2 regions of the Agromyces sp. NBRC 114283 genome follow, and region 2 is predicted to be linked to the other one. Evidence: riboswitches for the same ligand, from Rfam matches in the RefSeq annotation. Region 2 holds a riboswitch; the other holds the start of a gene.
The links. Region 2 has a riboswitch for thiamine pyrophosphate ahead of QSJ60_RS10315 (ECF transporter S component). Riboswitches for the same ligand answer to the same signal wherever they lie in the genome.
Positions count from the first base shown of each region.

Region 1: it holds a riboswitch for thiamine pyrophosphate, as region 2 does, so the genes downstream of both, thiM (hydroxyethylthiazole kinase) here and QSJ60_RS10315 (ECF transporter S component) in region 2, are expected to answer to the same signal.

Region 1 covers NZ_BSQP01000001.1:1,072,125-1,075,519, reverse strand. The annotation lists gene QSJ60_RS05120 (hypothetical protein) at 1-1,376, shown strand, start outside; TPP riboswitch at 1,527-1,622, shown strand; gene thiM (hydroxyethylthiazole kinase) at 1,613-2,473, shown strand; gene QSJ60_RS05110 (bifunctional hydroxymethylpyrimidine kinase/phosphomethylpyrimidine kinase) at 2,470-3,395, shown strand, end outside.
Region 2 covers NZ_BSQP01000001.1:2,138,268-2,141,662, forward strand. The annotation lists gene QSJ60_RS10305 (DNA polymerase IV) at 1-704, shown strand, start outside; gene QSJ60_RS10310 (hypothetical protein) at 769-1,104, shown strand; TPP riboswitch at 1,187-1,297, shown strand; gene QSJ60_RS10315 (ECF transporter S component) at 1,333-1,971, shown strand; gene QSJ60_RS10320 (ABC transporter ATP-binding protein) at 1,968-3,395, shown strand, end outside.

The DNA.
Region 1 (3,395 bases), 1.1 Mb from region 2:
TGAGCGCACTCACCGCCCCAGTGGCGGCCGGCGCGCTCGCCGACCCGTCGGCACGCGCCGCGTACCAGGCGGAGGTCGCGGCGGTGATCGGCGACGGGAGCGCGATCGACGCGCTCAGCCAGTTCGCGTTCTACGACGACGTCGTCGACGCGAAGCACCTCGCCCAGTACCGCGGCGGCGAGGCCTACGGCCCGAACACGATCATCGACGAGGCCGACGCCGACTGGCGCATCCAGAACATCACCTACCCGGAGCTCGTGCACCTGCTCGACAGCGACGGCGACTACGTGCTGTTCTTCGGCGGGACGTGGTGCCACAACACCCGCGCCGTCGTGAAGGACGTCAACCGCCAGGCCGTCGCGAACGGGGTCGAGCGGGTCTACTTCTTCGACCTGCGACTCGACGGGGCCTCGGCGAACGACCTGCACATCCGCGACACGAACTCGGAGTACGCGCACCTCTACGGCGACCTCGTGACCACGTACCTGCCGAACCTCAAGACGCAGTACGTGCCCGGAGTGAGCGGGCAGGTCGACTACCGTCCGGGCGGCGACGCCGCCGCGGGGCTCGTCACCGCGAAGAAGCTCCAGGTCCCGTACGTGTTCGAGTACCAGCGCGGGCGCACGGTCGACGGGCAGGCCGCCCCGGTCGTGCGGGAGTGGATCCGCGACAACGGCGACGGCAGCTTCAAGGAGTACATGACCGAGTGGTGGTACGTGAACGACCGCGAGGGCCGCTTCGCCACCTCGCCTGACCCGGTGAAGCTCGCCGAGCAGCTCGCCTTCGCCGACGAGGCGATCGCCCAGCTCGACGCCTTCTTCGCGAAGGTCGGCACGGGCGACGGCACCGGCGGCCCGGGCCCGGTCGACCCCGAGCCCACCGACCCGACGACGGTGAAGGGCACCGTCGCCATCACCGGGCAGCTGCGCCCGGGCGGCACCGTGTCCGTCGTGGGCTCCGGCCTCGCGACCGGCACCGCGGGCTTCTCGGTCGAGCTGCACTCGGAGCCGCAGCAGCTCGGCACCGTCTCGACCGACGCGAGCGGGGCGTTCCGTCTCGCCGCGACGATCCCGGGGTCGACGCCGGCGGGTGCGCACACCGTCGTCGTGCTGATCAACGGCGTCACGGTCGCCTCGGTGCCCGTCACGATCACCGCGGCGGCCACCGGTGGCGGCACCGGTGGCGGGACCGGTGCGGGCACCGGCGGCGACGGGAGCGGCTCGGTGCGGGCCGGGGCGGATGCCTCGGGGCTCGCCTCGACCGGCACCGGGCTCGTCGACGTGCTCGGCTGGTCGGCCCTCGGACTGCTCGCGGCCGGCGTCGCGACGTTCCTCATCGCGCGCCGCCGCAGGGACCGGGCGGGCCTGGTCCGCTGATACCCCGGCGCGCGCGTCGCTCTCCCTTCGACGAGCTCAGGGAACCCTGGTCCGCTGAGCTCGTCGAAGCGCGTCCGGGCGCATCGCCTCCCTTCGACCGGCTCAGGGAACCAGGAAGTGACGTCTTCGCAGAGCCGGGGTAGGCTCGCCCACAGTGACACGGGGTGCCGCACGACCGCGGCTGAGAACACACCCGTCGAACCTGATCTAGTTCGGACTAGCGAAGGGATGTCGCGATGCAGACGCACGCCGCCATCGACCCTGCCCACCTCATCGACACGAGCGGCGAGCTGCTCGACCTCGTGCGATCGACGACGCCGCTGGTGCACTGCATCACGAACGCCGTCGTCACGAACTTCACGGCGAACGCCCTGCTCGCGATCGGCGCGGCCCCGGCCATGGTCGACCTCGTCGGCGAAGCCGGGCCGTTCGCGACGGTCGCGAGCGGCCTGCTCGTGAACCTCGGCACGCCGCAGCCCGAGCAGCGCGCCGCCGCGCGGGAGGCGGTCGCCGCCGCCCGCCAGGCCGGCACGCCCTGGGTGCTCGACCCGGTGGCGATCGGCGCGCTGCCGATCCGCACGGAGCTCGCGCACGACCTCGCCGAGCTGCGCCCGGCCGCGATCCGCGGCAACGCCTCCGAGATCCTCGCCCTCGCCGGCGTCGGCGCGGGCGGACGCGGCGTCGACGCCGCCGACGAGACGGATGCCGCAGCCGGGCCCGCCGCGGCCCTGGCCCGCCGCACGGGCGCCGTCGTCGCCGTCTCCGGGCCGGTCGACCTCGTGACCGACGGCAGCATCACGGTGCGCCTCGCGAACGGCGACGCGCTCCTCACCCGCGTCACGGGCGGCGGCTGCGCCCTCGGTGCGGTCGTCGCGGCGTTCCTCGGCGCCGCGCGCGCAACCGCGATCAGGCCCCTCGAGGCCGTCGCCGCCGCGCACCTCGCGTACACGGTGGCCGCCGAGCGCGCCGCCGGCGGCGCTGCCGGTCCGGGCAGCTTCGCCGTGCGGTTCCTCGACGCGCTCGCCGCGGTCGAGGCATCCGAGCTCCGCGCGCTCGCCCGCGTCTCGACAGGCGCGCCGCTCGGGGCCGCCGCGTGAGCGCGCGGCGCGCCCTCGACCTCTCGCTGTACCTCGTGACCGACGCCGCGCTCTGCGGCGAGCGCGGGGTCGCCGCGACCGTCGAGGCGGCCGTCGCGGGAGGTGCGACGATCGTGCAGCTGCGCGATAAGCACGCGAGCGACGAGGAGCTGCTCGCCCTGCTCGGCCGGCTCGACGAGGCCATCTCGGGCCGGGTGCCGCTCGTCGTGAACGACCGGCTCGAGCTCGTGCTGCAGGCGCGCGCGGCGGGCCTCCGCGTCGACGGCGTGCACCTGGGGCAGGGTGACGCGACCGCGCTGCGCGCGCGGGCCGAGCTCGGCCCGGACGCGATCGTCGGGCTCACCGCGAACACGCCCGCCCACCTCGCCGCGGTCGCCGCCCTGCCCGCGGGCACGGTGGACTACCTCGGCGTGGGCGTGCTGCGCCCGACCTCGACGAAGCCGGACCATCCCCCGGCCCTCGGCATCGCGGGCTTCGCCGGCCTGCAGGCGGCCGCGCGGGATGCCGTGGGCGCGCCGGTGCCCTGCGTCGCGATCGGCGGCGTCCGTGTGGAGGATGCCGCACCGCTGCGGGCCGTCGGCGCGGCCGGGCTCGCCATCGTCTCGGCGATCTGCGCGGCGCCGGACGCCCGACGGGCCGCGGCCGACTTCGCCGCCGCGTGGCGCGACGGGGCGACGCCGCACGCCGTGCGCGAGCCGCACGACGTCCGGCGGCCGAGCCCGCCGCGGGCGACCCGGGTGCCGCGCGTGCTGAGCATCGCGGGGAGCGACCCGTCCGGCGGCGCCGGGATCCAGGCCGATCTGAAGTCGATCGCGGCGGTCGGCGGCTACGGGATGGCCGCGATCACGGCGCTCACCGCGCAGAACACCCGTGGGGTGCGCAGCGTGCACGTGCCGCCCGCCGCCTCGCTGCTGGCCCAGCT
Region 2 (3,395 bases):
CGCTGCCGGTGTCCGCGCTCTGGGGCGTCGGCCGGGTCACCGAGCAGTCGCTCGCGAAGCTCGGTCTGCACACCGTCGGCGACGTCGCGGCCATGCCGCCCGAGGCGCTCGAGCGCGCGGTCGGGCCGGCGCTGGCTGAACGCCTGCTCCGCCTCGCCAACGGCGACGACCCGCGCGAGGTGTCGACGCACCGCGTCGAGAAGTCCATCGGGCACGAGACGACCTTCGGGCACGATCTCGCCGATCCCGCCGAGATCCGGCGTTCCCTGCTCGACCTCTCGGGCAACGTCGCGGTCCGGCTGCGACGGGCGGGCATGGTGGCCCGAACGGTCGTGCTGAAGCTGCGCTACGACGATTTCCGCACGATCACGCGCTCGCGAACGCTCGCCGAACCGACCGATGTCGCCCGTCGCATCTACGACGAGGCGGTCGAGGCGATGTCCGGGCTCGTCGGCCGGGGCGAGCGGGTGCGACTCATCGGGGTGCGGGGCGAGCAACTCCGGCCCGCGGACGGCGGCTTCGCACTGTGGGACCCCGACGAAGAGTGGCGCGATGCCGAGCGCACGATCGATCAGGTCGTGGCGAAGTTCGGCACGGGCGCGGTGAAGCCCGCGGCGCTCGTGGGGCGTGCGCCCGAGCGATCGGCGGCGGGCGCGCGATTCAGGCAGCCGCTCGAGGGCGGCGATCGCCCGGCTGACCACTGAAGCGGCGCACGCGGGCCGAGCGCAAGCCCTGGAGTCCGGTGGTCGGCGCGGGTACCGTGGTCGCATGGCTGAATTCGTGCTCGACCTCGCAGAGAACGTCGCCGGTGTCGGCGTCAAGACCTCCTACGGAGACGCCGTCGACCTCGACGGCACCACGGTGATCCCCGTCGCGCTGGGCTGGTACGGCTTCGGCGGCGGGTCGGGCACCGACGACGAAGGGCAGTCCGCCTCGGGCGGCGGTGGCGGCGGCGCATCCATTCCGCTCGGCGCATACGTCGCCCGCGGTGGCGGCGACGTCCGCTTCGAGCCGAACCTCATCGGCCTGCTGCTCGCCGCGACGCCCCTCGTCTGGGTCGCCGGTAAGGCGCTGAAGGGCGTCATCCGCGCGTTGAAGCGCTGAGCGACGCGCACGACGCACGTCGCGCCGCGATGACGTGCGACGACGCCGGTCGGCCCATGCCGGCCGGCGTCCGCGTATACTCGTGCTCGAACACGGGAGTCCGGTGAGCCGGGCTGAGAGGAAGGTGCTCCAACCTTCGACCGTCGAACCTGATCTGGGTCATGCCAGCGCAGGGAGATCGATCTCTTCAATCCCGTGCCGCTTTCCACTGAAGAAAGGGCACGTACAGTGCACGCGAACGCGAACCAGCAGTCCACCATCGAGCGGCCCGCCAAGCGGGCCCGCGACCTGCGCTGGCGGGTCGTCGACATCGTCGTCGCCGCCGTCATCGGCGTCGCGACGGGCCTCCTCTTCCTGCTCTGGAACAACCTCGGCTACGCCTGGTTCTCCGCAGCCGACGCCCTCACCCCCGGCCTCGGCGGCATCGCCGTCGGCATCTGGCTCATCGGCGGCGTCCTCGGCGGGCTCATCATCCGCAAGCCAGGTGCGGCGCTCTTCGTCGAGCTCCTCGCAGCCGTCATCTCGGCCCTCGTGGGAAACCAGTGGGGCATCGAGACGCTCTACTCGGGCATCGCGCAGGGCCTCGGCGCTGAGCTGGTCTTCGCGCTCTTCGCCTACCGACGCTTCGGCCCCGTGCCCGCGATCCTCGCGGGCGCGGCAGCCGGCGCCGCGGCCTGGCTGCTCGAGCTCTTCACCTCCGGCAACCTCCAGAAGTCGCCCGAATTCCTCGGCCTGTACTTCACCACGATCGTGATCTCCGGCGCGGTGCTCGCAGGCATCTTCGGCTGGATCATCGTGCGCGCGCTGGCCGCGACGGGGGCGCTCAGCCGCTTCGCCGCCGGACAGGACGTGACCCAGCGGGTATGAGTGGCACGGTGAGCGGGCGCGTAGCGCCCGCGGGCGTCGAGGCCCGCGGTTGGGGCTGGCGGCACGCCGGCCGCCGTCGCTGGGCGATCGACGGGCTCGACCTCAGCATCGCGCCGGGGGAGCGGGTACTGCTCGTCGGACCGTCGGGCAGCGGCAAGTCGACGGTGCTCCACGCCCTCGCCGGCGTGAACGGCGGGGCGGAGGAGGGCGAGTCCGTCGGCGAACTGCTCATCGACGGCCTCCACCCCGCCGATCGGCGTGGACGGTCGGGCCTGGTGCTGCAGGACCCGGACTCGCAGGTGGTGCTCTCGAGGCTCGGCGACGATGTCGCATTCGGCTGCGAGAACCTCGGCGTCGAGCGGTCGGAGATCTGGGCGCGCGTCCGGGCCGCGCTGGATGCCGTCGGCTTGCAGCTGCCGCTGGATCATCCGACGAGCCGGCTCTCCGGCGGGCAGAAGCAGCGGCTCGCCCTCGCGGGGGCGATCGCGATGCAGCCCGGCCTGCTCCTCCTCGACGAGCCGACGGCGAACCTCGATCCCGCGGGGGTCGCCGAGGTGCGCGACGCGGTCTCCCGCGTGCTCGATCGCACGGGGGCGACCCTCGTGGTCGTCGAGCACCGCGTCGATGTCTGGCACCGGCTCGTCGAGCGGATGGTGGTGCTCGGTCGCGACGGCCGGGTGATCGCCGACGGCCGGCCGGCCGAGGTGCTGGTGTCCGCGCGCACCGAACTGCTCGCGGCGGGCGTCTGGGTGCCCGGCGAGCCGCTCGAGGTCGGTTCGGCGCGCGCCGTCGCGAGACCGGAAGACGAGGCGCTGCTGCTCGGGCACGAGCTGACCATCGGCCGCTCCGCCGGCCGGCCCCTGCTCGCCGAGATCGAGCTGGCCATCCCGGCCGGCGCCTCGACCGTGCTCACCGGGCCGAACGGGGCGGGCAAGTCGACGCTCGCACTGACGATGGGCGGCCTGATCCGGCCGCTCGCCGGCCGGGTCGCCGCGGCGCCCGCCCTCGCGAGGGGGCTCGGCGCCGATCCGGCGGGCTGGCGCTCCCGCGAGCTGCTGAGTCGGATCGGCACCGTGTTCCAGGAGCCGGAGCATCAATTCGTCGCCCGGACGGTGCGGGCCGAGCTCGGTGTCGCGCTCCATGCGCTCGGCGCGAAGGACTCGGCGGCGCGCATCGATCCGGTGCTCGAGCGCCTCCGGCTCGACCATCTCGCCGAGGCGAACCCGTTCACGCTCTCCGGCGGCGAGCAGCGCCGGCTCACGGTCGCCTCCGTCCTCGTCGCCCGCCCCGGCGTCGTGATCCTCGACGAGCCCACCTTCGGCCAGGACCGGCTGACCTGGATCGAGCTCGTCCGGCTCGTGCGCGAGCTCACCGACGACGGCGTCGCCGTGCTCTCGGTGACGCACGACTCGGCGTACCGCGAG